Regions from separate parts of the Lysinibacillus sp. NPDC093692 genome, predicted to be linked through region 3. Evidence: riboswitches for the same ligand, from Rfam matches in the RefSeq annotation. Region 3 holds a riboswitch; each other region holds the start of a gene.
What was found. Region 3 has a riboswitch for S-adenosylmethionine ahead of ACQKN4_RS21835 (bifunctional homocysteine S-methyltransferase/methylenetetrahydrofolate reductase). Riboswitches for the same ligand answer to the same signal wherever they lie in the genome.
Positions count from the first base shown of each region.

Region 1: it holds a riboswitch for S-adenosylmethionine, as region 3 does, so the genes downstream of both, ACQKN4_RS17820 (Na+/H+ antiporter NhaC family protein) here and ACQKN4_RS21835 (bifunctional homocysteine S-methyltransferase/methylenetetrahydrofolate reductase) in region 3, are expected to answer to the same signal.
Region 2: it holds a riboswitch for S-adenosylmethionine, as region 3 does, so the genes downstream of both, ACQKN4_RS00125 (MetQ/NlpA family ABC transporter substrate-binding protein) here and ACQKN4_RS21835 (bifunctional homocysteine S-methyltransferase/methylenetetrahydrofolate reductase) in region 3, are expected to answer to the same signal.
Region 4: it holds a riboswitch for S-adenosylmethionine, as region 3 does, so the genes downstream of both, metK (methionine adenosyltransferase) here and ACQKN4_RS21835 (bifunctional homocysteine S-methyltransferase/methylenetetrahydrofolate reductase) in region 3, are expected to answer to the same signal.

Region 1 covers NZ_JBNNUW010000018.1:48,600-56,340, reverse strand. The annotation lists gene ACQKN4_RS17840 (DMT family transporter) at 1-69, shown strand, start outside; gene ACQKN4_RS17835 (non-ribosomal peptide synthetase) at 125-2,326, shown strand; gene ACQKN4_RS17830 (restriction endonuclease) at 2,629-3,555, shown strand; gene ACQKN4_RS17825 (DUF3883 domain-containing protein) at 3,651-4,727, opposite strand; SAM riboswitch class I at 5,050-5,157, shown strand; gene ACQKN4_RS17820 (Na+/H+ antiporter NhaC family protein) at 5,263-6,546, shown strand; gene ACQKN4_RS17815 (hypothetical protein) at 6,778-7,224, opposite strand; gene ACQKN4_RS17810 (hypothetical protein) at 7,596-7,741, opposite strand, start outside.
Region 2 covers NZ_JBNNUW010000001.1:22,689-30,429, forward strand. The annotation lists gene ACQKN4_RS00115 (methionine ABC transporter permease) at 1-362, opposite strand, end outside; gene ACQKN4_RS00120 (methionine ABC transporter ATP-binding protein) at 355-1,380, opposite strand; gene ACQKN4_RS00125 (MetQ/NlpA family ABC transporter substrate-binding protein) at 1,485-2,315, opposite strand; SAM riboswitch class I at 2,406-2,510, opposite strand; gene ACQKN4_RS00130 (pyridoxal phosphate-dependent aminotransferase) at 2,824-3,993, opposite strand; gene ACQKN4_RS00135 (carbon-nitrogen family hydrolase) at 4,495-5,289, shown strand; gene ACQKN4_RS00140 (PucR family transcriptional regulator) at 5,364-6,932, opposite strand; gene ACQKN4_RS00145 (amino acid permease) at 7,159-7,741, shown strand, end outside.
Region 3 covers NZ_JBNNUW010000027.1:26,876-34,616, forward strand. The annotation lists gene ACQKN4_RS21825 (N-acetyltransferase family protein) at 1-460, opposite strand, end outside; gene metH (methionine synthase) at 534-3,965, opposite strand; gene ACQKN4_RS21835 (bifunctional homocysteine S-methyltransferase/methylenetetrahydrofolate reductase) at 3,958-5,805, opposite strand; SAM riboswitch class I at 6,147-6,246, opposite strand; gene ACQKN4_RS21840 (protoporphyrinogen oxidase) at 6,372-7,741, opposite strand, start outside.
Region 4 covers NZ_JBNNUW010000005.1:239,129-246,869, forward strand. The annotation lists gene ACQKN4_RS08125 (alanine/glycine:cation symporter family protein) at 1-801, opposite strand, end outside; gene ACQKN4_RS08130 (alpha/beta hydrolase) at 928-1,734, opposite strand; gene ACQKN4_RS08135 (gamma carbonic anhydrase family protein) at 1,871-2,392, shown strand; gene metK (methionine adenosyltransferase) at 2,571-3,767, opposite strand; SAM riboswitch class I at 4,103-4,220, opposite strand; gene ACQKN4_RS08145 (hypothetical protein) at 4,273-4,395, opposite strand; gene pckA (phosphoenolpyruvate carboxykinase (ATP)) at 4,976-6,562, shown strand; gene ACQKN4_RS08155 (alpha/beta hydrolase) at 6,882-7,741, shown strand, end outside.

The DNA of each region.
Region 1 (7,741 bases), on a different contig from region 3:
AATAAAACTGTTACTAGCCAAGAGATAAAAGAGGACATGATTCAGAATGAACATATATTAACAAAATAGAACACGGCTCCTATATACAATGGTATGAAATATATTATTAAAGGGGATGACATTAATGCAAGTTGCAAAGCAAGATACAAAGGACAAGTATTGGAAAACTATTTTACAAGAGTTTGAATTGAAAACGGTTGTACCTTTAGGCACATTTAATAATAATGGTTTCCAATTGACAAGAGAAAACTTTATTTTAGACGAGGAAACCAAACAGTCAATTTGGAAATTTGCTAGAACTTACAGTGTTAATGTTACTTCTATTTTATATTCAGCATGGGGAATTTTACTACAAAAGTATAATGATATAAATCATGTTATGTTCGGTACAATGACTATTGATAAAAATATTTTACCTTTTTGTGTTAAATCTAATATTAATACAACAGGATTAGAATACGTTAAGCAAATTGAATACGAGACGAAACTAAGACAGCAATATGAAGATCTGGCTTTAGAAGAAGTTGCATCTTATAGTCAAATAAAATTTAAAAATGGACTATTTGGTTCTGCTTTATTGATTGGTGAAAAGGATGAAAACATTCAACGACTCTGTGAAACTTACAAGATTGATATAAGTTTAGAGGTAGATTCTTTATTGGAATGTACTGTCCTTTATAATGTTGAATTATTTAATACTTTTACAATTTCTAAAGTGAACGAACATTTCATTAATATATTAACTGACCTACTATCAAACCCACATAAAACATTTAATGCCATCAATATTCTTTCAGAAACAGAAAAACATCAAGTATTATATGATTTTAATTCCCATCTACTTAATTACGATTCAACTAAAACCATTGATGAATTTTTTGAATATCAAGTTAAAAAAGGGCCAGATAGAATCGCATTGATTTGCCAAGATAGAAAATTAACCTATAAAGAACTAAATGAAAAATCAAATCAATTAGCACATTTATTACGCCAAAAAGGTGTTAAACCAGAAAAATTAGTTGGTTTAATAGTAGAACGATCAGAAGATTTGATAATTTGTATGTTTGCTGTCCTTAAAGCGGGAGGAGCATATCTCCCAGTTGATCCAGCTTACCCGTTAGAACGTATTAATTATATGTTTGGACAAGCAGATATAAATTTACTATTAACTCATAGCCATATAAATATAGAATTATCAATTCCTTGCGAGAAAATATATTTAGACGATTCCCCTTTACATCATTATCCTACTAGTAATTTAGATAAATTACATGATGTAAATAATCTAATGTATACTTTATATACTTCTGGTTCAACCGGCCAACCAAAAGGAGTTGCTGTTGAACATAGAAATGTTGTAGGCTATTATCATAGTTTTAGAAATGAATTCAACATAAACGAAAATGATATTATGCTACAACAATCAACAGTATCATTTGATATTTCTGTAGAAGAAATTTTCCCAATCTTGCTTACAGGCGGAACTTTAGTTATAGCTTGTAGGGATGATGTAGCCTCTACAGAAAAACTTCTAGATATAATGAGAAATAATAAAGTCACAATGATTAGTGGATTTCCACTATTATTGAATGAATTAAATAAATATCCTCTTGTTGAATCATTGCATACAATGATTAGCGGCGGCGATGTGTTAAGAAAAGAATATATCAGTAATTTGATTGACAAAGTAAAAATATATAACACCTACGGCCCTTCTGAAACTACTGTTTGTATTTCATATTATGAAGTAACAAGTGAGAAGGTAGGAAATAATATTCCAACTGGTAAACCTATTGCTAACTATAAAGTCTATATTTTAGATAAAAATCGTCAGCCTGCCCCTATTGGTGTTCCTGGAGAAGTATGTATATCAGGCGTAGGCGTTTCTCGAGAATATTTAAATCGTCCTGATTTGACTAGTGAACGTTATACGCAAAATCCATTCGTAGAAAATGAGAAAATGTATATTTGTGGTGATTTAGCACGATGGTCACCTGATGGGAATATTGAATTTTTGGGTAGAATTGATAATCAAATAAAAATTGGTGGGAGAAGAACTGAGCCTGGTGAAGTTGAAGAAAAACTTTTACAACATCCTTCCATTGAAGAGGCTTGTGTTATTGCAAGAGAAAATAAAAATAAAAATAAATATCTAACGGCTTATATAGTGATGAATGAGCAAAATTCTGCCGTAGAATTAAAAGAATACTTGCTGCAATTTTTGCCTGATTTTATGGTACCGTCTTATTATGTTGAATTAAATAAATTACCTTTAACGTTAAATGGTAAAGTCGATAAAAATAATTTAGCAGTTATTTTAGACTAAGTATACAGAATTTCAGGAATGTTAAAATCTTTATTGTAGTATAAAACCTATATTAAAGATTATGCCAAATTAATAGAGCGTGGGATTAACGAAATTTAATCTCTACCTTTTAAAGTTTAAAAAGCTGAATACAAAAAGCTCAATAGTATTGGTCGTTCTTACCATATCTATTGAGTTTTTTTATCTTATAATTCTCAGGTTTTATAACTTATATATCTTCCTTATAATCTAACATTATGTCCCATATCTTATACAATTATCGTAAAATAAAAGTATAGGTTTTTTAACATTAATACAAAGGGATGACTCACTTGCAAATACCTACTTATGAACAGTTTATGTTTCCGTTTTTAGACTATCTCAAAGATGAAAATGAGCATACATTAAAAGAATTATATGAATTCCTACCTCAATATTTCAATTTATCAGAAGAACAAGTAGAAGAACTTCTCCCTAGTGGAAATCAAACAGTTGTCGTCAATCGAATAGGTTGGGCACGTACATACCTTAAAAATGCTGGTCTCATTAGTAGTCCAAAACGCGCTGTATTTAAAATTACACCTGAAGGCTTAAGACTTCTTCTAGATTCGTCTGTTAAAGAAATCAATCAGAAAGTATTAGAACGTTACCCTCAATTTTTAGAATTTAAAAACCGGACAAAACCTTCCACAGATTCTTATATAAAAACAGTTATTTCTGAGGATTCCAGAACCCCCTTAGAAATTATGAATGAAAACTATCAAATCTTAAAGCAGTCATTGCAAACTGAACTATTAGAAAAAATTATGGAATGCTCCCCTCAATTCTTTGAGCAATTAATTGTTAACTTAATCGTAGCAATGGGTTACGGGGGATCGATTTCAGATGCCGGGAAAGCAGTAGGGAAATCGGGTGATGGAGGAATCGATGGCATTGTGAAAGAAGACATCCTCGGATTAGATAAAATCTACTTACAGGGAAAACGTTGGACAAATCCAGTTTCAAGACCTGATATCCAAGCATTTGTTGGAAGCTTGGTAGGCTTTAAAGCTAACAAAGGCATTTTTATCACTACCTCTCGTTTTACGAAAGAAGCAATTGCATATTCCGAGAGTATCGAGAAATCATTAATTTTAATTGATGGGATGAAACTTACTGAGTTAATGTTTTTATACAATGTAGGTGTATCGAATGTACAAACCTTTACAATAAAACGTATGGATTTAGACTTTTTTGAGGAAGGTTTATAAACCGAAAGAAAAATGCAGCAAACTTATTTGAAGTTTGCTGCATTTTTTATGTATGTCGAGTCTTTCTTATGTAGTGAATTTTCAAACCCTATTTTTTATCTATATTTATTACTCTCCACTCGTGTGCCATATACATCAATAGTTGATGGAATATATGCATACTTACGTGTCAGCAAATCACTTACTGAGTGATAACTACTAAAGTCATTATCTATTTCCATTTTCATTTCACTTTTCTTACCTACACCATATACACGTACTAGCCACATTTCATCCTTATACTGAATAAATTTTTCCAATTCAGGATAAGAAATTGAATAGACTGCGCTTGTACTTGTTGATGTTGTACCCTTCACTTCAATTTTTATTGGTCTTGGAGGAGACTGTGGCTGTAAATAATCGAACGCTGTAATATCGTATCCTAATCCGTCACCTTGTGTTTGCGCAACATGCTCTACCTGCTCTCCGTATTGTTCTCCGAATACTTCTATTACTTTCTTTTTTACATATTCAAATACTTTTTGTTCTGCAATATCACCAATTTTTTTACGCTTTTTCAAGTCTTTTTGTAGCTGTTCTTGGCTTACTACTCGACCACGTTTCTTTGTACTACCCGCTACCCTATTACTAACTCTAGACTCTCCCTGCTCGTAACTAGAAGTCGCAAACGTTTCCTCGTTAATTTCACCATCTTCTATTAGTTCTGCTTCTGCTCCAGCCTCTGAGCTATCTTCGTTCAGAAAGCTGTCAAACAAGCTAGCCCAAGCTTCAGGACATGGAAATAAGTAAGCCTGATTTCCATGTCCATTTTCTTGAAAGGCAGAATATTTTTGCGGACGATCAGATTCCATATCTCCCCAAACAGCTCTAATTATAATTGGATGTTCTAAAATTGTGAAATCTACATCCACTTTATACCCATCGTCTGACCATAGATTTTTCTCTTGTAGCTCATGTGGTTGTTCTGCAATATAACAATCTGACGTCGCTATACCTACCGCACGAATCGCTTGACCATAACAGCTGTAAATTTTATTACCAGCCTTAATTGTAGCCATTCGTTCATACGCATGATTGCTATTTCCATTTTTATTTTTTTGCGGGGACCACATATATCCTCCGATAATTTCTTCCTCGTGTGTAGCATTTTGCATTACAATAAAATTACTCATAAATTCACCCTTAGCTTTAGGAAACGTTCCATTTCATTTTTAATATTATTTAAATATTGTATTTTTACTATAGTTTACGATTACTATATTGTCAAAAAAATCCATTACCAGATGAATAATATTAAATCTTTTTCAGTTTCAAGAGATTAAAGGCACTAAATTTCGCGAGAATTTAAAGCTTCTCTTAGTAGCCTTAAAGCAGACCTTTTTGAGAAAAAGTACTTTTATGTCGTTTTGAAATTCAATTTGATTAAAAATAAGTTGCAAATATAGATGTTTTATTATAATATTTCATTATTGTGCAAAAAATAATATGTTTTTCTTCTTATCAAGAGAGATGGAGGGACTGGCCCTATGAAATCTCGGCAGCGGAACTTTGTGATTAAGTTACTGTGCCAAATCCAGCAAGCAAAGGCTTGATAGATAAGAGGAGTGTTTTATAAATATAAGACCTCTTCTTGTTTTTCAAGAAGAGGTCTTTTTTTAGAGAAAAATGGACAAAGACGATCCATTTTTAATTTTTGGAGGTAGAACAATGAAGAAAGAAAATCCATGGGCGCTAATCCCATTTGTTGTTTTTTTGATTTTATTTATTGGTTCAGGGGTTATTACAGGTGATTTTTACGCCTTCCCAGTCATTGTAGCCATTGCCATTGCGGGCGCTGTGGCTCTGGCGATGAATCGAAAAGAATCATTTTCACATAAAGTTGATATTTTTTGTAAAGGCGCAGGAAATTTAAATGTCATGCTGATGGTTGTTATTTTTCTATTAGCTGGCGCCTTTTCAGAAGTAGCAAAAGGTATGGGAGCAGTGGACTCCACTGTTAACTTTGCTTTGTCGGTCATTCCGCAAAATCTCCTTGTCGTAGGCTTATTCATCATCGCCTGCTTTATCTCCCTATCAATGGGTACTTCAGTAGGAACGATTGTTGCACTGGCGCCAATTGGAGTTGGGATCAGTGAGCATACCGACTTTTCAATGGCTTTAGTAATGGCAGCTATTGTTGGAGGATCGATGTTTGGCGATAATTTATCCTTTATTTCAGATACAACCATTACTGCCGTTCGTTCACAAGGCGCACAAATGAAAGATAAATTTAAGGTGAATTTTTGGATTGTGTTGCCAGCAGCTATTGTAACGAGCATTATTTTAGGAATTATCACAATGGGTGGAACTGCGACACAAGTAGAGCATTTAAGCTATAGTTGGATAAAAATTGTTCCTTATGTATTAGTTATTATTTTTGCGCTAATTGGCATGAATGTTTTCCTTGTTCTTGCATTTGGGATTGTTCTGGCCGGGGCTGTCGGCTTAGCGGATGGCAGCTATCAGTTAATGGACCTTTTTCAAAAGATCGGCGAAGGAATGTCAGGCATGTATGAAATGGCATTTCTTGCGATCTTAATAGCTGGAATGGTGGAAATTATTAAGCTTAACGGAGGGATTGACTTCCTACTTCACCTTGCCACACGAAGAATTAAATCGAAAAAGGGTGCTGAATTCGGGATTGCCGGTCTTGTGGGGCTAACTAATTTATCTACAGCCAATAATACAATTGCTATTTTAATTGCTGGTCCGCTTGCAAAAAATATTGCTGACCAGTATGGGATTGAGCCGAGAAAGTCCGCAAGTATATTAGATATTTTCTCCTGTACAACCCAAGGTCTTCTGCCATACGGAGCCCAGTTCCTGGCAGCCGCAAGCGTTGCTGGAATATCGCCAGTGAGCATGTTGCAATACTCTTTCTATCCGATTTTGATAGGGATTTGCGGGATTATCGCTATCCTTATTGGATATCCGAAACCAAGGAAAGCCTGAACTTTATCACTTTAATGTGATGGGTGTTGCTTTAAAAACTATTGATTTTCATTGAATAATCCAATCGTTTTGAAAAAAGATTCATCAAAACGATTGGATTTTTTACTTCGATCCATTCTTTATTTGTAGTTCTTTCCTCTTTACTAATTCCGTTATTTGTTATAAGAAATTTCACTTTTATATAACTCTCGTTAAGATCATTAAAAACGGAATTAAGATCTATTTGTTCATTTAACAGTTTTCTAAATTATCAAATGATTCCAAATGACTTCTATTAACTTGTAAACCAGCTCTCCTATCATTGTTACTCTGTAAATTAGCTAAATTAATATTGAATTGGATGATTTCTAACAATTTATCTAAAAAAGCAATAATTATAGTCAAATCATCTTGCATTGCTACAATCCCTAAACTTTGGTGATGGATTTTGGTATTGACTAATTGTTTTTTTATCAATTCTAATTTAGCTATTTGTGTACTTGCTTGCTCAAAATTAGAATAGTCATCGAGATACTCCCTTGCATGACAAATTCCTAATCTCGTTAAAGATCGCATATAAATTTGTAAGAATCTCAAAAATTCTGAATGATTTTCAAAATTACACACTACTTCTAGTTTATTTAAATAACTAATTACTTTTAAATACTCTTTTTTTGTATTTAACCTATTATAATTCATGCTTTTTTTTGTATAAAAAACCGTTGCAAAAACAACGTCTCTTTATTTTGGCATAATCGTTTTCCATTAATTTAGTTGTTTTTTATAAAGTATATAGATGTAGTGAAATCGAATAGATCTATATTTAAAAGAAAGCTAATGCAACAAAGAGGATTTTTCAAAAAAACGTGTTAGACATGAAAGACAATCTTTGTACTAATTTATTTTATTATAGACATTAAGAAAGCCTAAGGGTATAACAAGAAAAGAGGATTTGATAATCAAATCCTCCAAGTTGCAATTCCCTCATCTATTCTTGCCATTTCTATTACAGAGAAGGTTTTTTTATAATTACTTGCTTTTTTTATATTTCCTTAATCAGATCACTACTTTTATTTTGTTATCTTAATCATCTTCTCTACTATTTGGACAATTTCATTCTTTTCTTCTTCGTAAATAATTCCATCCCTACATTTATTAGCCTGACTAACTAATTCATTTATATAGCTATTAACAGACATATTTGCTTCCCTTATGA
Region 2 (7,741 bases), on a different contig from region 3:
ACTTCCAAAAGTGCCGTTTCCATAAGTCGTGCAATATAAGGTGCTGTATAAACAACAAGCGGCACAATAACACCTTTTACACCAATAGTTGTGCCAACGATCAGCTTCGTGAACGGTAAAATGAAGAATAGTAAAATAATGAACGGTACAGAGCGAATAATATTAATAAATAAATTGAAGAATTGATAGAGAAATTTATTTTCAAATGATTGCCCCGGACGAGTTAAAACGATTAAAAGCCCTAAAGGGATCCCAATTAAAATAGAAAACAATAATGAAATCCCGACCATTTGAAAGGTTTCGAAAATGGATTGCCCAATAACATCTGACCAGTCTGCAAAGAAACTTTGAATGCTATTCATTTAATTCGCCTCCTAATTCCTCAACGCATACCCCGTTTTCTATAAAATACGTAAGTGCCTTTTCAACGATATGTGCCTTACCGTGTAGATGCACGACAATATTACCGACGATGCCGTTTTTTAATTCAATGATATTGGCTGTTAAAATATTTGGTTGTACATCATAAACTTTGCTCACTTCTGCAAGTAATGGCTTCCCGGTACTTTCACCAAGGAATGTTAAGCGAATCACACTTCCGGAAAGATTTAATTGTTCGATTAGGGAAGAAGATAAATTACGTTGAGAAATAGTGTTTAAAAACTTTCGTGTCGTTGGGTGCTGAGGCTTCGAAAATAGTTCTATAGCAGAGCCATATTCCACAACCGTCCCTGATTCAAGAACGGATACATCATCGCAAATTTTTTGAATAACATTCATTTCATGTGTAATGAGTAAAATAGTGATGCCCAACTCACGGTTAATTTTCAAGAGAAGCTCGAGAATAGCTTCAGTTGTTTCAGGATCGAGAGCACTTGTCGCTTCATCACTGAGTAAAATCTCAGGCTCTTGGGCGAGGGCACGTGCAATAGCGACACGTTGCTTTTGACCACCCGAAAGTTGGCTAGGATAACTATCTAATTTCTCTGTTAGGCCAACAATTTCTGCATATTTTGCGACGCGTTTTTTCACTTCAGAGTCGTTATAGCCTAGAAGCTTTAATGGTACCGAGATATTGTTGTAAACGGTCGCTGTTTTTAAGAGATTAAAATGCTGGAAAATCATGCCGATTTTTTGACGTGTTTTGCGAAGGTCGTTTAAAGAAAGGGAAGTAATATCTACATTGTCGATCAATACTTTTCCTGTTGTTGGACGCTCTAATAAATTAACACAGCGAATAAGGGTACTTTTTCCTGCGCCACTGTAGCCAATAACCCCATGAATTTCACCTTTTTTGACATGCAGGTTAATGCCATCTACTGCCTTAACGATACCTTTTTTAGTTTTAAATTCTTTTGTTATATTTTCTAGTTGAATCATACTGTGAACTCTCCTTTCTAAGTCCTTCTATAAAGCAAGAATCTGCTAGCATTCCTATAGGAGTCTCGCAGATTCTCAATTTATGAAAGGCCCTTCATCGTTACTTACCAGCTTGGAATGATAGAACCTTTGAATTCCTCTTCAATAAATTTGCGTACTTCATCAGATTGATAGGCTTCAACAAATTTTTTAATCGCTGGGTCATCCTCGTTTTCAGCACGTACCGCAATGTAGTTTACATATGGAGAGTTAGTAGATTCTAAAAGAATGGAGTCTTTTTTAGGATCAATACCAGCATCAAGAGCGAAGTTCGTATTAATAGCTGCCACATCTACTTCACTAAGCTGCTTCGGAATTTGTGCAGCCTCTAATTCAATGAATTTAAAATTCTTTTTGTTTTCTTCCACATCGCGAATAGATGCTGTTAAGTCTGCACCTTCTTTTAATTTAATGATGCCTGCCTCTTGAAGAACAAATAGAGCACGAGCCCCGTTCGTTGGATCATTTGGTAATCCGAATGTAGCACCATCAGGAACTTCATCCAATGATTTATATTTATCAGAGTATATGCCCATAGGAGTTAAAATTGTTTTTCCTACTGGTACTAAATCTGTTTTGTGATCTTTGTTAAATGCATCGAGGAAAGGCTTGTGTTGATAACTGTTTACATCAAGATCACCCTCGGCTAACGATGTATTTGGTAAAACATAATCAGAGAACGTTTTTAGTTCTACCTCTAAGCCACTTTCTTTGGCAACTTTTGCTGCAACCTCTGCAATTTGTTCGTGTGGACCAGAAGTTACACCTACTACAATTTTATTTTCATTAATAGCCGTACCTTGACTACCTTTATCTTCATTAGTACCGCAGCCTACTAATGCTGCTACTAATGTGAGACTCGCTAAACCTAGTAAAATTTTGTTTTTCTTTTTCATGAGACATACCTCCAAAGTTGTTTTATCGGCTGGTAAAAATAAAAAAAACTCTCTTAAAAAAATTAAGAGAGGCTCATGAAAAAACGTCCTCTCTTATCTTTCAAACGATGATCGTTTGCTGGATTTGGCACCTTCCTTAAAAAAGGAGGTTGCCGAGCTTCATAGGGCCAGTCCCTCAGCTACTCTTGATAAGAGATTTATAATATTTTTTTGTAAATCCGATATATCTAATATAGATTATAGGATATAGTAAGTCAATCGAATTTTTGAAATATTTTATTTTGTTATACTATTTGATCGCGAAAGAGGCATGGGAATTCTTGCTAGGGTAGGGTGGAAATATTGTTATCAGGACAGTGTATTAGATAGTTTGATGAATCAAAGGTCATGTTCAATTTATCCGTTAGAAGAAGGGTTGAGGCAACCAAGAAAGATCATGAAATGAAAACTGCCCCTATAGCGAGTGTGAACTAATAGGACAGTTTTTGAATGGAAGGAAATCCAATGCTTATAAATTAAAGAAGTTTAATTTTTCAATTCGGCTGATTGCTTCACGTAAGCGATCTTCACTTACAAGTAAACCTACACGAACATAGCCTTCACCGTATTGACCGAAGCCATTGCCTGCAGCTACTGCGATATCAGCTTTATCGAGCAATACATCAGCAAACTGCTCGCTTGTATAACCTAATGGAACAGGGAGCCATGCAAAGAAAGAGCCCTTTGGTGCGGTTACTTGCCAACCAATTCGCTGTGCTTCTTCGATAAGAACATTTCGTCGACGCTCATAAGTCGCTCTTAGCTTATTCGCGCAATCCTGAGATGCTGTAAGGGCAACCGCTGCTGCTTGTTGTACGGCAGGGAATTGACTACAAAATAGATGATCTTGAATAAGATTAATAGCCGCAACAATATCAGCGTTACCAACTGCAAATCCAATACGCCAGCCTGCCATATTATATGTTTTAGATAATGTATACATCTCGATGCCGACCTCTTTGGCACCTTCCGCTTGCAGGAAACTAATAGGTTTCTTGCCGTCAAATCCAATTGCACCGTAAGCGAAATCATGTGAGACAATCATGTTGTGCTCTTTAGCAAAGCGCGCCGTTTCCTCGAAAAATTCAAGTGTTGCAGTACCACCAGTTGGATTGTTCGGGTAATTTAAGTAAAGAAGCTTTGCCTTTTCTTTTACTTCATTGGATAAAGCATTATAATCGGGCAGGAAATTATTCTCTGCGAAAAGTGGCATGACTTCAAAATTAACATCACCTAATACGACACCAGATAAGTAATCTGGATATCCAGGATCGGGTAATAACATTGTATCACCGGGGTTTAAAACCGCTAACGGCAGCTCAACAAGACCGATTTTTGTACCACCAAGAATAGCTACCTCAGTTTCAGGATCAATATCAACATTGTATTCACGTTTGTAGAAGTCTGCGGCTGCTTGACGTAATTCTACGATGCCACGGAATGGAGAATATTTATGATGTTGAGGGTTTTCAGCTGCTTCCTGTAACGCTTTTATAATGTGTTGGGGAGTGGGCTGATCTGGATTGCCTTGACCGAGATTGATAACATCGCGCCCTTCTGCTAAAGCAGAATTCACTTTTTGCACCAATGCTGCAAAAAATTGAGTCGGGAGTTGCTGTAGTTTTTTTGAGAATTCCATGCATGTTCTCCTTTTTAGAAAATAATAATTGATGCAAATAATATTACTTTTTTTACTAATTGTCTAGAGTCTCTATTTACAAAGATGGACGCACAAAATACAAGCAAAGAGCATGCGAGCCTAAGTACAAAGCCGATTCTTGACGTAATTATGCCAACATCTGAGGCATCTTAACAATGCCCGTAAAACATAGGTTTTGGCTTTACTTTTAAACCCTTTAAAATAATATTTAATTTTTTTTTTAATTACTGTAACTTTTATTAAACTTAATCGTACTAATTAATAGAATCTAAAACTAAGAGCAAAATTGATTAGTAAGATTCACTTTCGCGAAAAGGCCAGGGCTCACTTTATTGCTGAGATCCTGGTCTTTTTGTTTTTGTTCCAAAGCTGCTCTTAGCTCAGACAACAGCGATATCATTTTTACTTGTAGTATAATGAAAAATAGAAAAACACAAATGCAGAAAAAGAAATATTTTTGGGACTAGGGGAGGAATTAAGATGAAAATTGGGTGTATCCAACTAAATGTTGGTTTTGGCAAAGTAGAAGAAAATTTTGCTCGTGCGGAGGACAAGATTCGTGAAGCGGCAAAACAAGGTGCAGAAATCATTGTACTACCGGAAATGTGGAATACAGGCTATGCACTTGAAAAATTATCAGAGATTGCAGATGTGGATGGAGAACGTTCGAAAGCATTTTTATCAAACTTAGCGAAAGAGCTTGGCGTACATATTGTTGGGGGCTCTGTTTCGACGAAGAAGGGCGATAAATTTTACAACACGATGTATACGTTTGATAGCAACGGTGAGTTAGTTGGTGAATATAACAAGGCACATCTTTTCCGTTTGATGGACGAGCATTTATATTTAGAAGCAGGGGATGAAATGAATCGCTTTGCCCTTGGTGATATCGAGGCTGCAGGCGTGATTTGCTATGATATTCGCTTCCCAGAATGGCTACGTGCTCACGCTTTAGAGGGCGCAAAAGTATTGTTCGTACCGGCACAATGGCCAACGCCGCGTATCGATCATTGGAACACATTGCTGCAAGCACGTGCCATCGAAAATCAATGCTTCGTGATTGCTGTTAATCGTATATCGAGAAAAGTAGAAAACTTCAATGGTCAATCAATGATTATTCAACCGTGGGGCGAAGTGCTTTGGGTTGGTGCAGAGGATGAGGAAGTAGCTGTCATTGACGTGGACTTCTCGATTGTCGATGAAGTACGGGGCAGAATTCCAGTGTATGACGACCGCAGACCAACGTTATATAGTGGAGTAGTTACCGAAAAATAAAATCTGATAGCACGCTCATAGCGACTTTGAGCGTGCTATTCTTGCAACATCGCTGATCAATCATAAATCAGCAGTTAGTTTTTATCCTCAATTAAAGAATTGGCGAGCAACATAAATTCAAGCGTAATTCGATTATGCCCCTTCATGAAATTTTTCCCTAAAAGACTTTCAAGCTTTTTTAAACGATGGTAGAGCGTTTGGCGTACGATGAACAGTTGATTTGCGGTTTGTTGTTTAGAGCCGTTCGTTTGCAAATATACTTGCAGCGTTTCTAATAGCTTACTATTATATTTTTTGTCGTATTCAATAACTGGCTGTAAATAATCTTGAATCACTTCCTGTAAATTTACTTGCATCTGTAATTTATAGATGAGGTGAAACAAATGTAAATCATCATAAAAATAAGATGTAGTTTGTACTTTACTGCAAATATACAATGTTTCGAGTGCAGTTTGATAACTCTTCGGTATTTCCTCTACGTCTGCAACGACTTTGCCAATGGCAACTTGATACCCTTGAACTAGTTGTTTTTTATAAAAATCGGTTTTCTGCAGGGAAGAAACTAACGTATTTAATAATTCGCGACTAGATTTACTATCTTTCTTATGGAGTAAAATAAAAATGACATAGCTTTTTCTTTCATATAGAAATGGTATAAATCCATTTTGCTCAAAAAGGTTTCGATAGTAGAGCTTGCTGTAGACAATATCCTCTTGTACTTTAGAGACTGCATTAGGCGTTGCTAACATAAAAACAGCCCCGCTAGAAAGCTTATAGTTAGAATGATAGGTAACGATAAATTTATAAATTTCCTCTTTCGATAGTTTTTGATCAATCCAATCTCCTAAAATAGAGGCATCCTCAATGTCCCTTTTCTCTTCAATATAAAATTCTCTCATTAAAAGTTGTGCTAAGGCAGTAGCTGTACGATCTAAAATAAGTAATTCAAACTCTGAGAATAGACCATCCTCTCTATAGAGCGTTAAATCTGCATAATGCTGGTCAAAAATAAAGATGGGCTCATTTTTAAATACGGGTGCTGATTTTTTCAGCGTAACTAGTTGCTGGCGCTTAGTATGCGGCATATTTGGAAAAAAGATAGGCTCTCGACCTTTAATAGAAAAGACAATTTGTGTCTTCAATTCATGATACATATTTTGTAAAACATCTTCTGCGTTTTGTCCTAATAAAGCATTTTTATTTAATGCTTGGGAGTAGGATTCTAAAGTAGAGATCATTAAATATTGCTGATTCATAATTTGACTATGTAAATCTTGTGTAATACGGACGAAAGGAACCGTGTCATGAAAAACGATAATAGGGAAGCTGTGCCGGTTAGCAAGAGCTACAATCACTTCTGGGATGGTCTGTATGGAAGTCCCGTATTCAATGCACAATGCCGCGCAATTTTTTTCGATTAAGGATTCCACGAAAAAGATAAAGTTCTCGATGCTGTGCTGAAGGCTAATTCCTGTTGTTAAAACTAATTCATCACCAGCTAGAAAATTATCTACTTGTATAATTTCAATGACATGAGCCCACTTTACAATTCGTAATAAACCATCCTCACCAGCTACGACCTCCGCACTTTGGAAGTATGTGTTTTCTAATACATCCTTCACTTGAAGCTTAAATTGACTCATGTTAACTTCCCTCCTTTTAACATAGATATTTTTCTAGTTTTCTCATTGAGGTATTATTTTTGCTGAAATTAACTTAAATATTATATTTTTAGAATGTTTAGTCTATTTTACATTATGTTTAAAACAAATGTATAGAATTTTACAGTTTGTCTATACCTTCGTTTCTATGTAACATGTAAAATTTTAGTAAGCGGTAATCCAATCTAATAAAAGAGGTGAGCTGAATATGGAGCAACAAACGCATTTACAGAGAGGGTTAAAGAAAAGGCATATGACGATGATCGCGATTGCGGGGGTTATCGGAGCGGGTCTATTTATGGGAAGTGGCTCAGTAATTAACCTTGCTGGCCCTGGCGCAATTTTATCTTATATATTTGCGGGCATTATCGTTATTCTCGTCATGCGAATGCTTGGAGAAATGGCAGCTGTCAATCCAACAAGTGGGTCTTTTGCGCATTATGCACATGAAGCCATTGGTCCGTGGGCTGGTTTTATGATTGGCTGGTTATATTGGTTTTTCTGGGTTGTTGCCATTGCTTTAGAGGCAACTGCAGCAGCTGCAATCATTCAATATTGGTATGATAGGATTCCTTTATGGTTACTAAGTCTTTTATTAACTGTCGCACTTACTTTAACAAATGTCCTTTCCGTAAAAGCTTTTGGTGAATTTGAATATTGGTTCTCTCTTATTAAGGTTGCGAGTATTATAGCTTTTCTTGGACTTGGTGCATTTATTATCTTGGGTATCGCACCTAATTTTAATGCAGTAGGTACTGCTAATTTAATCGGTGAGGGTGGCTTTTTACCGA
Region 3 (7,741 bases):
GATCTAGCCACTGTCCAAATTTGTAGCCTGCGTTTTTTATTGTCCCCGCATATTCGAAACCTAGTTTTTCATGTACTTTTATGCTCACGATATTTTCACCATCAATGCCCGCTACGAGTGTTTTCACATCTTGCTCTTTAGCAATTCGAATAAGCTCATACATTAATTGGATAGCTATTCCCTTTTGATAATGATCTTTATGCACATATACAGAGTGCTCCATTGTGTGCTTATAGCCTGGATATGGACGGAACTGACTATATGTTGCAAAGCCGGCTACTGTGCCATTGACGTCAAAGACTAGCAGTGGATTACCGATTGCTTGCTGGTCCTTGAACCATCGTCTTTTTTCTTCTAACGATTGAGTTTCATATCGATAAACGGCTTTGCTCGTTAAAATAATGTCATTGTAAATATCTAAAACACCAGGTAAATCTTTCTCTTCCATTAATCGAATCATCATGCTCACGTCCTACTTCAATTATGCCGAGGCTTTAACCTCTTTACATAAAGTTATAACACTTTTCCTAGCATTACACATTAAAATACCGAGCATCTGGATGTGCAAAGACTATTGCTGAAACAGAAGCTTCAGGCTCCATCATAAAGCCTTCCGTTAAATGCACACCAATGTCTTCTGGTTTTAATAAGCCAAACAATTTCTCTTGATCCTCCAAGTTCGGACATGCAGGATAGCCAAATGAAAAACGCTGCCCTTGATATTTTGCGGCGAAACGATCACGCATTGTAAAATCTGTCTTATCCGAGAAGCCCCATTGATCACGAATTTCTTGGTGCATACGCTCCGCGAAGCCTTCCGCAAGCTCAAGTGCTGTAGATTGTAATGCATGACTTTCAAGGAATTTCCCTTCCTCTTTTAGCTGACGAGCTTTCGTCATAACCCCTTGTCCAGCTGTTACTACCATTAAGGAAATATAGTCCATTTCACCGCTTTCAACTGTTTTCAGGAAATCTGCAAGACATAAAAACGGTTCAACTTGCTGACGCGGGAAGGTAAATCGTTCAATTTCTGTTTTGCTATCTGCTGGATCATAAACAACTACATCATCCCCATCGGCTTGTGCAGGGAAAAACTGATACACACCCGAAGGCTTCAATAAATCACTTTGTAAATAATCGTCGACTAAATCTTTTAACTCTGTTGCCCTTGCATCGCCAGCATCAAGCAATTGCTGTACTTGACCTTTTAAGCCTAGGTGATGTCCAAGTAATGTCCGCATATTAACATATGGATATAAATGCGAAACCGCATAATCTCTCTTTACATGGCGTCGCAAATCAGCCGGAAGAAAGACAGAAGCTCCCTTTACCGTGCGTACAGGCTTAACAGTTACTTCTTTAGCCGTGCGAGCTGCTCTTTTTTCGTCTGCCTCTAAGCGTTTTTTGCGAGATTCCTCAATTTCAACTAAGAAATCCGCACGTGTACCTTTCCCCATTAACCGATTTACTTGCTCTAATCCTTGCATCGCATCCTTTGAATAAATGACAGGACCATTATATTCGCCAGCGATTTTTGTTTCAGTAAAGCGACGAGATAATGCCGCTCCCCCTACTAAAATAGGAACATCAATACCCGCTTCCTTGAAATCTTGAGCTGTAATAACCATTTGCTGTGCTGATTTTACAAGTAAGCCTGAAAGCCCGACGAAATCTGGCTTCTCCTTACGAATCGTTTCTATTAACTGAGCAGGTGTTACTTTAATGCCAAGATCAATTACCTTATAGCCATTATTACTTAAAATAATATCGACAAGGTTTTTCCCAATATCATGCACATCGCCTTTTACAGTAGCAAGTACCATTTTCCCCTTGCCAGCACTCTCTTCATTTTTCTCCATGAATTGCTCTAAATGTGCCACTGCTGCCTTCATAACCCCTGCTGATTGTAATACCTCCGCTACGATGAGCTGATTATCGTTAAATAAACGGCCAACCTCTGCCATTCCGTCCATTAATGGTCCATTAATAATATCAAGCGGTGTTTCAAAAATTTCACGAGCAGCATCTAGATCCTCAATAAGCCCTTCCTTTGTACCTTCTAAAATATAGTAAGCTAAACGACCTTCTACTGTTTTTGGAATATCTGCCTCTGTTTTTTCCTTCTTTTTATCACGATAGAAATCCGTGAAAACAGCTAATGTTTCATCATTTGTATGGAAGAGTAAATCATTGGCTAGCTTAATTTCCTCCTCAGGAATGGATGCATAACGTTCTAGCTTCTCCGTATTCACAATTGCATAATCTAATCCAGCCTGTGTACAGTGATATAAATATACGGCATTTAATACTTCACGACCTACTGGTGGCAATCCGAACGAAATATTACTAACACCAAGTACCGTTAATGTACGTGGCATTTTTTCTTTAATCAGGCGAATTCCTTCTACCGTTTCAAGTGCTGAACCAATATACTGCTCATCTCCCGTTCCTACTGGGAACATTAATGGGTCAAAGATAATATCTTCAGGAGCAATACCCCACTTTTCTGTTAACAATTTATAGGAACGTTCAGCAATCTCAAGCTTACGCTGTCGATCAACCGCCATGCCTTGCTCATCAATTGTCCCCACTACTAAAGAAGCACCATATTTTTTCACTAGCGGTAAAACTGCGTCAAAGCGCTCCTCGCCATCCTCTAGGTTTATAGAGTTAATAATCGCTTTCCCTTGAGAAAACTTAAGTGCTTCCTCAATTACTTTTTCATCTGTCGAGTCAATTACAAGAGGTACTTTTACTTTTTTTACAACCTCCTGCATAAAGCCACGCATATCTTCTAGTTCATCGCGGTCAGGGTTTGCTAAACAAATATCGATAACATGTGCTCCATTTTTCACCTGGGCACGCGCGATTTCTGCAGCTTCCTCAAACTTCCCGTCAATAATTAAATTTTTAAACTTACGAGAACCGATTACATTTGTCCGTTCACCAATAAATAACGGACGCATAGAATCGTCATACACCAATGGATCGATACCAGAAACTACATGACCATGTGTGGCATCTGGTAATTGACGAGGCTTTTGGTCCTTTAGCACTTCTCGAATAGCAGCAATATGTGCTGGAGTTGTACCACAGCAGCCTCCGATAATATTTAGCCACCCCTTTTCTGCAAAGCCTTTTAGCTTTTGTGACAGCGATTCAGGTGACTCATGGTAGCAACCTTCCTCGTCAGGTAAGCCTGCATTCGGGTAACAGCTAATATAGCCTGTTGAAAGCTCTGCTAGTGAACGGATATGATCCGTCATAAACTCTGGTCCAGTTGCACAGTTTAAGCCAACTGATAATGGCTTAATATGCTCGATGGAAATATAAAAAGCATCAATTGTTTGACCGGCCAATGTTGTTCCCATCGGTTCAATTGTTCCCGATATCATCACAGGTAGCTCTTTTTCAGTTGCCTTAAAAGCACGAGATACCCCCAATGTTCCTGCCTTAACATTCAACATATCCTGACTAGTTTCTAGCAACAGAACGTCGGCTCCGGCTTCGATTAATGCCTTGGCCTGAACATAGAAGTTTTCCTCTAACTCATCAAATGTAATACCACCTGTAACTGACAAGGTTTTTGTAGTTGGTCCCATAGCCCCCGCTACAAAACGTGGCCAATCGGATGTAGAAAACTCATCTACTACTTTGCGTGCAATTTCCACAGCACGTGTATTGATTTCTTCTGCCTTCGCACCAAGATCATATTCATTTAATACAAGTGGTGTACTTCCAAATGTATTTGTACAAATAATATCTGCTCCAGCTTCTAAATATTTTCTATGAACTTTTTCAAGCACATCTGGTCTAGTTAGCACGAGATTTTCATTACAGCCATCATATTCCTCGCCGCCAAAATCCTCTGCTGATAAATTTTCATTTTGTAGCATTGTACCCATTGCGCCATCAAGAATTAAAATTCGTTTCTCTAGTTGTTCTTCAATCAAGTGCTTAGCCATTTATACTTACCCCTTTTTTCTGTTCATCCAATTGCTCAATAAATTTCATCAATTCTAGTGTCATGTCATAGCGTAAAAATGGTGTGATGAGGTAAATACCATTGAAATATTCCGCTGCTACTTCTACTAATTCCTTAGCAATTGCAATTCCTTCTAGTGTTGCGCGTTCTTTATCATCGCCACATTCCTTCATACGGGTTAACACATCATCGGATAGTTTGATACCTGGCACTTCATGATGTAAAAACTCCGCACTTTTATAGCTCGTTACTGGCATAATGCCTATATAAATTGGTGTTTCTAAATGCTTTGTCGCCTCGTAAATTTCCACGATTTTTTCCTTTGTATAAACAGGCTGCGAAATAAAATAATCTGCGCCATATTCAATTTTCTTCTCTAATCGAGATACCGCGCGATCTAGTACACGTACATTAGGATTAAAGGCTGCCGCTACAGAGAAATTCGCCTTTTTACGAAGTGGTTTCCCCGAGAAAGATACACCTTCATTTAACTGTTTTATTAATTGGATTAGCTCCATTGAAGATACGTCATAAACGCTTGTGGCCCCTGGAAAATCGCCCACCTTCGTCGGATCTCCAGTCACTGCTAAAATATCGTGAATGCCTAGTGCATTTAATCCCATTAAATGTGATTGAAGTCCAATTAAATTACGATCCCGGCATGTTATATGAGTTAACGGTCGTACCCCGTGTGTTTCTTTCAGTAAGGCACCCATTGCGACATTACTAATCCTTGGGGAAGCAAGTGAATTATCTGCCATCATGACTACATCTGCGCCCGCCTCATATATTTTTCTTGCTCCTGCAATAAAGCCTTCAATTTCTAAATGTCTTGGTGTATCTAACTCCACTATAACGGAGCGTTCACGTTTTACTTTTACATGTAATGGTTCGTAATTTGCTGGCTCAGCCTCACGGACAATCTCTACTTTTTCTGGCTTTGCATACTTTTCTTCGACTGGGGATAACTCCTCTAAGTACTTTTTCGCTGCAGCAATATGCTTTGGTGTCGTACCACAACAACCACCAATTAAACGTACCCCCTGATCACGAAGCTCTACAGCTGCTCGACCAAAATAATCTGCCTCCGACTCATAAACGACACGGCCATCCTCTACATCAAGAAGAGACGCATTCGGATACGCTGACATAAATGCTTTCTTAGGAAGCTCTACACCTTCAAATGCTTGTATTGTATGGTGGGGACCTAAGCGACAGTTAACACCTACGAGATCAGCACCTAGCGCTTCAAGTTCATGTAAAGCGTTATTTAAGCTCATTCCATTTTGTAAAATCCCTGGTTCGTGCATAGAAATTTGAGCAATAATCGGTAATTTCGTTTTAGCTCGTAGCATTGCTAAAGTCGCTGTTAACTCTTCAAAATCATAATATGTCTCCAGTAAAAGGCCATCTGGATTTCCTGCAAGTAAAACGGTTGCCTGCTCATCAACTGTTGCTAAGATTTCCTCTAACGTTGCATCGCTTTTTCGAATACCACGGATTCCCCCAATAGTACCTAAGACAAATTGTCCACCATCTGCCGCTGCTCGTTTTGCAATCGTTATAGCAGCTTCGTTAAACTGCTGCACACGAGATTCTAATCCATAGCGGGCTAATTTTATGGCATTAGCTCCGTAAGTGTTCGTTTGAATAATATCGGCACCTGCCGCTATATACTCTCTATGAATCTTTTCAATTAATTCAGGTCTTTGTATATTCATTTCCTCGTGGCAATACTCCAAGCCATAGCCGTATAAAACTGTACCAATTGCACCATCTGCTGTAAGAACATGCGTTTTTAACCTTTCAAGCAATCCCATAAAACTAGCCTCTCTTCCTTTATTTATCAATTATGCCTCGGCATAATTGCATCCGGAATCGGCTTTGTGCTTAGGCCTGCACGAGGGCCGACACGATGTCGGTCATTTCGGTAATGCCACAGGAGGTGGCGTTTTTACCGATGCAGGTCAGTTAGCCATTATCGCATGGGTGCGATGGTTTTAGGCTAACATCCCCAAAGCACTCCTTTCCGATTCCGTGACAACCGCCGGAGGCTTTAACTTCTTTCAGTGGATATTTGGTACCCGCTGAAAGAAGTTAAAATAAAAAAGCCTTCTTTTACAAAAAAAGAAGGCTTTAACGTTTCGTCATTGTTTTTTCCTTCTCATCTTCGACACTATGGTCCTCTGGATTTAGCACCTGACAATAAGTTGGTTGCTGAAGCTTCATAGGGCCAGTCCCTCAGCTTCTCTTGATAAGAATGTTGTATGAATTTTTTAAATAATTAAAAGAATCATATCGTTTACGAACGATTGAGTCAAGACTATTTCACAGAACAGAGGTAAAACTTCACGAAAAATACCAGATTTTGATTTAAATCAAACAATTACGATAGTTTTTCAGCAAGCTCCTCACCAATTTTTTTACCATTTTGAATACACGCACCTATGCCTACTCCGAAATAAGAGCACCCCGCTATTGATAAATTCGGATAGTTTTTCTCAAGCTCTTGTACGAGACCTTGCAACGCTTCACGATGTGCCAAATCATATTTTGGCATTTGGTCGATCCATTTTGTCACATCCACAATTGTTGGTGTTTCCTCAATACCCAAGCTTTTTCTTACATCCTCTAGAGCAACCGCTGCTAACTCTTCATCTGACATCAAACGCAATCTCTCATACTCAGGGTTAATGCTCTTATAAAAAAGTCGAACTAGTAATTTTCCTTCTGCTGACGTGTGTTTCCACTTGCGACTTGTCCACGTTGCTGCATTACAAATAACATCTGAATTATGTGACGCAATATAGCCTGTTCCATCCGCCGGTAATCTATTATCGGGTACATCAAACCCTAAGTAAATCGTAATGGCGGATGCAGTATTGAATTGTTCAAAATAGCCGTTCAAAGATTCATCCTGCACTAAGCTTTGTACCGCTTCATTTGGCAGTGCCATGACAACATGATTTGCTTCAATTATTTTACCGCTTGCTAATGTAACGGAGTACTGATTCTCCTGCTTTTTAACACTTGTAGTGGCAATCCCTTTTATAATTTCTACATCCGTTAATGTTTCTTCAAGTCGATCAATTAGTGATGATAAACCATTTTTAAATGAAATAAATTTTTTATTAGCGGCTTTCAAAAATTGTTCCCTGTTTGCATCAAAGCCTTTAATAATACTACCGTAATCGTTTTTGTAATCGATTAAATACGGTAAAGTGGAAGCAATTGAAAGTTGATTTAAATCTCCCGAGTATACACCTGCAAGTACGGGCGCTATTTGGTTTTGAACAAGCTCCTCACCTAAATAGTACGTTAGAAATTCCCCAATCGAACTTTCCTTAGTAAACCCTTCATTTGGCATGGTTAAATCCGTTAATGCTTCTTTTTTACCTTGCTCTGATACAAGCGTGCTTTCCTCAAGAGATTGTAAGCTCATAGGAATACCAAACGTTGAATCCGCTGGGATAGCATGTAGCTCATTATTTGTGTAAATATACGAAACACCCGTTTCGTTATACACAAGATTTTGTTCAAAATTAAGTTCTTCTACTAATTCCATAACACCTTTATGACGCGCTACTATAGAATCAGCACCTGTTTCCAAGATAAAGCCTTGTTCATATGCAGAATGAAGCTTGCCACCAAGGTATGTATTTTTTTCAACGAGTACAAGCTTTACATGTAAGTTTTTCTCCTGAACTTGGCGTTGTAAATAATGCATCGTACACAAACCCGTAATTCCGCCACCTA
Region 4 (7,741 bases), on a different contig from region 3:
TGCCTCATTTGAATAAATACCACGTTTAACCCCCCATGCAATAGCGGAGCCAACAATACCACCGAAGATTTCTTGCGCACCAAATGCACTAGAAAAAATTAATGAAAATACAGCTGGTACTTCTTTAATATTCATTGAGATAATGACAATGGCCATAAGAATATATGCTAATGCCATAAACGGTACAATGATCTGTGCAGCATTGGCAATCCATTTTACCCCACCGATAATAATAGTACCTAATAATACAACAATAATAAGTCCTGTAATCCAAGTGTCAACAGAGAAAGCGTTTTCAACTGCTGTCGCAATTGCATTCGATTGAACACCCGGCATCAACACTAACATGGCAGCTAATGCGGCAACAGCGAAAATAACTGCAAACCATTTTTGCCCCATTCCCTTTTCTATGTAAAACGCTGGACCACCACGATATTCTGTATCTTTCTCTTCTTTATAAATTTGAGCTAATGTCGACTCAACATAAGCAGTTGCCGCACCGATAAAGGCGATTGCCCACATCCAAAAAACAGCACCAGGTCCCCCCATCCCGATTGCTGTAGCTGTACCGGCAATATTACCTGTACCTACGCGACCAGATAATGCAATAGACATTGCTTGGAAAGATGAAATCCCCTTTTCCGATTTTTCGCCTTTAAACATTAAAACAAACATATCTTTAATGTGTCTTACTTGTAGGAACCTCGTAATGATTGAAAAGAAGAGCCCAATTAACAAAATGCCATAAATAAACCACGGTCCCCATAAAATCTCATTCATTTTCCCAACGATTGCTTCCATTTTACCCCTCCAATTTGAAAAATATTACTTTGAGTCATTATAGTATTACACTTTTCAGAAAATTACAACATTATATTTAAGTAACAAAAAGTTAGTATTTTTCTAGTTAATTGGAGAGGTCATTCACTACTTAATTATATAGCCAATGTTTCGAAGAGCATTATTAATAAAATCACGTATATAAACAAAAATCTCGTCACGCTCTACTTCATGAAATAGATTATGATAACTGTTTGCCCATTCTTTAAATTGAAACTCTGTAAAGTCCTGCAGATGAAGCCAATTACGAGTTTGTTTAGTTTCAGTAATATTATCTTTTTCAGCTGTCATCACTAACATAGGTCTATTAGGGAATTCTGCCTTAGGCAATAACACTATATTACGCATCATTTGCTGTAGTTCTCGATACCATTTCACTGAAACAACTGACGAAAAAGGAACTTCATCCTTCATCTCATCTCTACCTTCTACACTGCGCGTTAATGATTCTATAGTAATTTCATGAGTCAGCTTCACATTTGCAGTCAGGGCACTTAAACTAGTTAAAGCATTTGATAGTTTACCTGGCAGTAGCTTTAAATGAAGCCATGGTGAGGTTAAAATAATTCCTGCGCATTCATATTTTCTTTTTTGCATGGTATGTAGTAATAGTGTCGCACCAAGCCCATGCCCTATTAAAAAGACAGGTAGATTATACGAAAAAGCATTCTCGATTAAATGCCTAGTATATTTGTTGTATTCTTTAAAATCTTCATCGTGAACATTTGAAAACCCTTTATTCACTCCATGATTAGGTAAATCCCCCATGACTATGTGGAAGCCTTCCAATCTTAATTTTTCTATAAGCCATGCATACCAGCGGTGATTTTCATATGCCCCATGAAGAATTGCAACCACAGCCTTTGCTTGTCCATCAGCTTCCCATTTCCACATTTCACATAGTCCTCCTAAAAAAATAATTACACAATGATTATAACGGAATATCTAGCTCATTTTAATTTAATATTTCCATCAAGTTGCGTATTTGATACGATAATATTACATCATAGAAAGAAAAGAGGCGATTCTCATGATCTATCCATTTAAAGGGAAAACACCCAATATTGATCCATCAGTATTTATTGCCGATTATGCAACCGTTACTGGTGACGTAACAATAGGTGCTGAAACAACTATTTGGTTTAACACAGTTATTCGAGGGGACGTATCACCGACAATTATCGGAAAAAGAGTTAGTATTCAAGACCTCTGTTGCTTACATCAAAGCCCTAAATATCCACTAATTATCGAAGATGAGGTAACAGTCGGACATCAAGTAACTTTACATAGCTGTACGATTCGTAAAAAAGCCTTAATAGGTATGGGCTCTATCATATTAGACGGAGCGGAGATTGGAGAGGGTGCATTTATTGGGGCAGGTAGCCTTGTTCCTCCAGGCAAAGTCATTCCTCCAAATAGCTTAGCATTAGGGCGTCCCGCAAAAGTTGTAAGAGAATTAAACGATGAAGATAAAGAAGATATGGAACGCATCATACATGAATATGTAGAAAAAGGCCAATACTATAAATCTCTTCAACCAAAAAATAAATAGTTATTTCAACTTAATCAAAGCAGCTCCACGTTTGCTTGGACAACCTAGCCATACACGATTATATATGGAGTTTTTTTTAGTATAAAAACAGTGAAAGGGGCAATAGCATGTAGAGCCCCTTTCTGTAATAGTATCTTAAAATATTGGTCCAGCTACTTTATTACTTTAGCTGAATAGTTTATAAACCTGCTTTTTCTTGTAATGCGTCTGCTTTGTCTGTTTGTTCCCAAGGTACATTTAAGTCTGTACGACCAAAGTGACCATATGCTGCAGTTTGCTTATAAATTGGGCGACGAAGGTTAAGCATTTTAATAATCCCTGCTGGGCGTAGGTCAAATAGCTCGCGTACCCATTTTACAATTTCACTTTCCGTAACTTTTCCTGTCCCGAATGTATCAACAGCAATAGATACAGGTTGAGCAACACCAATCGCATAAGCTAGTTGTACTTCAGCTCGATCTGCTAAACCAGCTGCTACGATATTTTTTGCCACATAGCGGGCTGCATATGCCGCTGAACGGTCTACCTTAGTTGCATCCTTACCAGAGAAAGCACCACCACCATGACGGGCATAGCCACCGTATGTATCAACGATGATTTTACGTCCAGTTAGACCAGCATCTCCTTTTGGACCACCAATTACGAATCGACCAGTTGGGTTGATGAAATATTTAGTCTCGGCATCTAATAATTCACTTGGAACAACTGGAGCAATAACAAATTCTTTTAAGTCTGCTTGAATTTGCTCAAGTGTAGCTTCTTCGTCATGCTGTGTAGAAATGACAATCGTATCAACGCGCACTGGTACATTGTTTTCATCATATTCAATTGTCACTTGTGTTTTTCCGTCTGGACGTAAATAACCTAGTTCATCAGATTTACGTACTTCCGTTAAGCGACGAGCCAATTTATGCGCTAAACTAATTGGTAATGGCATAAGCTCTGGTGTTTCGTTACATGCATAACCGAACATTAAACCTTGGTCACCTGCGCCAATTGCTTCAATGTCAGCGTCTGTCATAGAGCCTTCACGTGCCTCTAATGCTTGGTCAACACCTTGAGCAATATCAGGTGATTGTTCACCAATAGCAACAAGTACTGCTAGATTTTCAGCATCAAAGCCATATTTCCCACGTGTATAACCGATTTCTGCTACAGTATCACGAACGATACCTTTAATGTCTACATAAGTAGAGGTAGTAATTTCTCCTGCTACTAGTACTAAACCAGTTGTTACTGTTGTTTCACACGCTACACGTGCGTTTGGATCTTCTGCTAAAATAGCATCTAAAATGGCATCCGAGATTTGATCACATATTTTGTCTGGATGTCCTTCTGTTACACTCTCTGATGTAAACAGTCGACGTTTTGTCATTTGGTTTTCCTCCTATTACTTTTACAAATAATATTTGCGAATTAATACGGTACTCATTACCCATGTCAAGCCCGCTCCTATAGATTGAACTCTAAAGCAGTTGTTGCTGTCGCTACGTTTGCACTGCGCTTTCGTACAAAAAAACAACTGTTGCTGTCGTTTCACTTTCGCACAAAAAACAACTACTACTTTTAACACGAGGTTTTCGAAAGATCCGTCATTATAATAAGGAAAGGACTATATACTTACCTTTACATTCGTTTTTAACAATAAAAAAATCCTTTTCTCACGCTTACTTAACATGAGGAAAGGAATAATGACTTCGTAACCTTTCACTCTTATCGTTCAAGGGGGTTCCCTTGCATCAGGTTGGCACCAGCGCATGTCGTGAAATAGTTCATGCAGGTTGCCGGGTTTCACAGGGCCTGACCCTCCACCAGCTCGGGATAAGAGTATCCGTTCAATATCTCATAATACGTAAAAGGTCGAACGTTGTCAAATATTTTTAACTTCTTTCAGCAAGTGCCCAAACACCCGCTAAAATAGAGAATCTCAGTGTAAGAACACCACGTCCTGCAGCATTGCCGAAAGCGACATCACGTCGGCTCTCGTGTTGTCGCTTTCGCACAAAGAACATCTCCAGGTCTAAGCACAAAACCGATTCCGTTCGCTTTGTTTATCTGTAGCGAAAGCAAAGCGTCAGCTACAGTTATACCATTATTATGAAACCTATTTGTATTATCCTGTAAATTCAAACAAAATAATCCCTACTCTCCACCTCACATCATGTGTTAACATATGTGTAACCCTTTACAGCACATTTTGTAGTGAAAGCAAAGCGTCAGCTACGGAACATGTGGTGGATGAAAATGATTGTAGCCCCTTTTCAATCGAAGACAAGCTCCAACTAATAAAAAACAAGCTAAAACTTCACATCCTGTGCGAACCTCATATAAGCCAAAAGCTTCTAGAACACAATTTTGCTGTGTCGAAAGTGATTGACTGATCACTTATAATAAATAGGGTAAAAAGCATTATCAAAACGAATCAATTTACTTTTTGTCGTTTTCTTGAAAAGTAATAAAATCTGAAAAATAATTTCTGAATTAGTATAGATTATTTAAGCAATTGTGTTATACTATTTTTGAAATTAAGAAAATCTCCCTCAGACTCAAGGGAATACTATAAAAAAGGATGGTATTTAATCGATGAATTCAGTAGAAATTGCAAACGAACTGAAGGAATTATTAAGCGGCGGTAACATTAATGTTCAACTTTCAGTACCACAATTAGCTGAAAAAGCTACTTCTCGTGGTGAAGCTATGTTAACAGTAGATGGCGCAGTTCGTGCAGAAACTGGCAAATACACTGGTCGTTCACCTAAAGATAAATATACGGTAGAAGAAGAGAGCACAAAAGATAAAATTGACTGGGGAAAAGTTAACCGACCAATTTCTTCTGAAGTGTTCGATAACTTATATGTAAAAGTAGTAAAATATTTAAAAGAACGTGACGAATTATTCGTATTCAAAGGCTTTGCTGGTGCTGACAAAGATTCTCAATTAAGCATCCAAGTAATCAATGAATATGCTTGGCACAATCTGTTCGCTCATCAATTATTTATCCGTCCAACTAAAGAGGAATTAGCTTCTCATGTTGCTGACTTCACAGTTATCTCAGCTCCTAATTTCAAAGCAGACCCTGCCGTTGATGGCACTGCTTCTGAAACATTCATCATTGTATCACTTGAAAAGAAAATCATCCTAATCGGTGGTACTGAATACGCTGGTGAAATCAAAAAGTCTATTTTCGGTATTATGAACTACTTATTACCACAACAAGGCATCCTTTCAATGCACTGCTCAGCAAACGTTGGTGAAGCTGGTGATGTTGCATTATTCTTCGGTTTATCTGGTACTGGTAAAACTACTTTATCAGCAGATCCTGACCGTAAGCTTATCGGTGACGATGAACACGGATGGTCTGATAACGGTGTATTCAACATTGAGGGCGGTTGCTACGCAAAAACAATTAACCTTTCTGCTGAAAAAGAACCAGAAATCTACAACGCAATCCGCTTCGGATCTGTTTTAGAAAACGTAGCTGTTGATCCAGAAACTCGTGTTTGTGACTATGATGACGGTTCATTAACAGAAAATACACGTGTAGCTTATCCAATTCAATACATTGAAAATATTGTTGATCCATCTGTTGCTGGTCACCCAAAAACAATCATCTTCTTAACAGCTGATGCATTTGGCGTATTACCTCCAATCAGTAAATTAACAAAAGAGCAAGCAATGTACCACTTCCTAAGCGGTTTCACATCTAAACTTGCTGGTACAGAACGTGGTGTAACAGAGCCAGAACCAGTATTCTCTACTTGCTTCGGTTCTCCATTCCTTCCACTTCCAGCAACAGTTTATGCTGAAATGTTAGGTCAAAAAATTGACGAGCACGGTGCACAAGTATTCTTAGTGAACACTGGTTGGACTGGTGGCGAATATGGTACTGGTAGCCGTATGAAGCTTTCTTACACTCGTACAATGGTGCGCGCTGCAATTGATGGTAAATTAACTGATGTTGAAACAATTCAAGATTCAGTATTCGGTTTAAACATCCCAACTACTATTGAGGGTGTACCAACTGAAGTGCTTAATCCTCGTGATGCATGGGCAGACAAAGCTGCTTATGATAAAAAAGCTGCTGAACTTGCTGGTTTATTCAACGACAACTTCAAGAAATTCTCAAATGTTTCTGAAGCTATCACAAACCTTGGTGGTCCATTAAAATAATTTACTAAGCAAAGGGAACGATTTCAGTCGTTCCCTTTTTTTATTGTTGAAAGAGGAAATTTTTGTGAAAATGAGGGAGATTTCCATACTAAGCTACTCGCTATCCTATGTATCTAGCCACTTCCTCTACTTTGTTTTTTGCTGCCGCTTCGATTTCGCATTCAAAACAGTAGCGTTTTAAATTAATAGTAGTTCGACAACATACAAAGGGAACGATTCAAGTCATCCCCTTTTTTATTTTCCCCTATTTTAGAAAAGTCCACTTTTCATATTGTCAACTTTGTGTATAATTCATAATAGAAGTTTTAGGGGGAAATATATGAAAAGAAAGTATAAAGTAATTATTATCATTGTCAGTCTTCTATTAGTATTGTTTGTTGGTGCTGGATTTTTTGCAGGGAATTATTTTTATAATCTCGCTTTAAATCCTAATACAGATAAATCAGCTGTGCTTGATGCTCCGCACAATTCAATCGCTGTTAATCCTAAGGAAGCTAAAGAAAAAGAAGAGAGCGAAAAGTGGTTTAAAGAGAATTACCAGGATTCTTATGTAAAGTCTTTTGATCATTTGAAATTACATGCCTATACGCTTAAAAATACAAACGAAACAAATAAATGGGCAATTGTTTTCCATGGATATTCATCTGATGGCTCACAAATGTCAAAGTATGCTAAGCATTTTTATGATTCAGGCTACAATGTTCTCATACCCGATGCAAGAGCTCATGGAAAAAGCGAGGGTGACTATATTGGGATGGGCTGGCACGATCGACTTGATGTAGTCTCTTGGATTAATAATGTTACCAATTCGGATAAAAACGCTGAAATTATTTTGTATGGTATTTCCATGGGAGGTGCTACAGTGATGATGGCCTCAGGAGAAGATCTCCCTAACAATGTTAAGGCTATAATTGAGGATTGTGGTTATTCCTCAGTTTGGGATGAATTCTCTTACCAATTGCAAGAAATCTTTCATTTACCGGCCTTTCCTATAATGCACTTCTCTTCAATTGTTACGAAAGTAAGAGCTAACTATACGCTTGGTGAAGCTAATACTGTTGAGCAAGTTGCCAAATCGAAAACACCGATGCTATTTATTCATGGAAGTAATGATACATTTGTGCCATCTGATATGCTAAATGAAGTATATGAAGCTGCCAATGTACCGAAGGAAAAAAT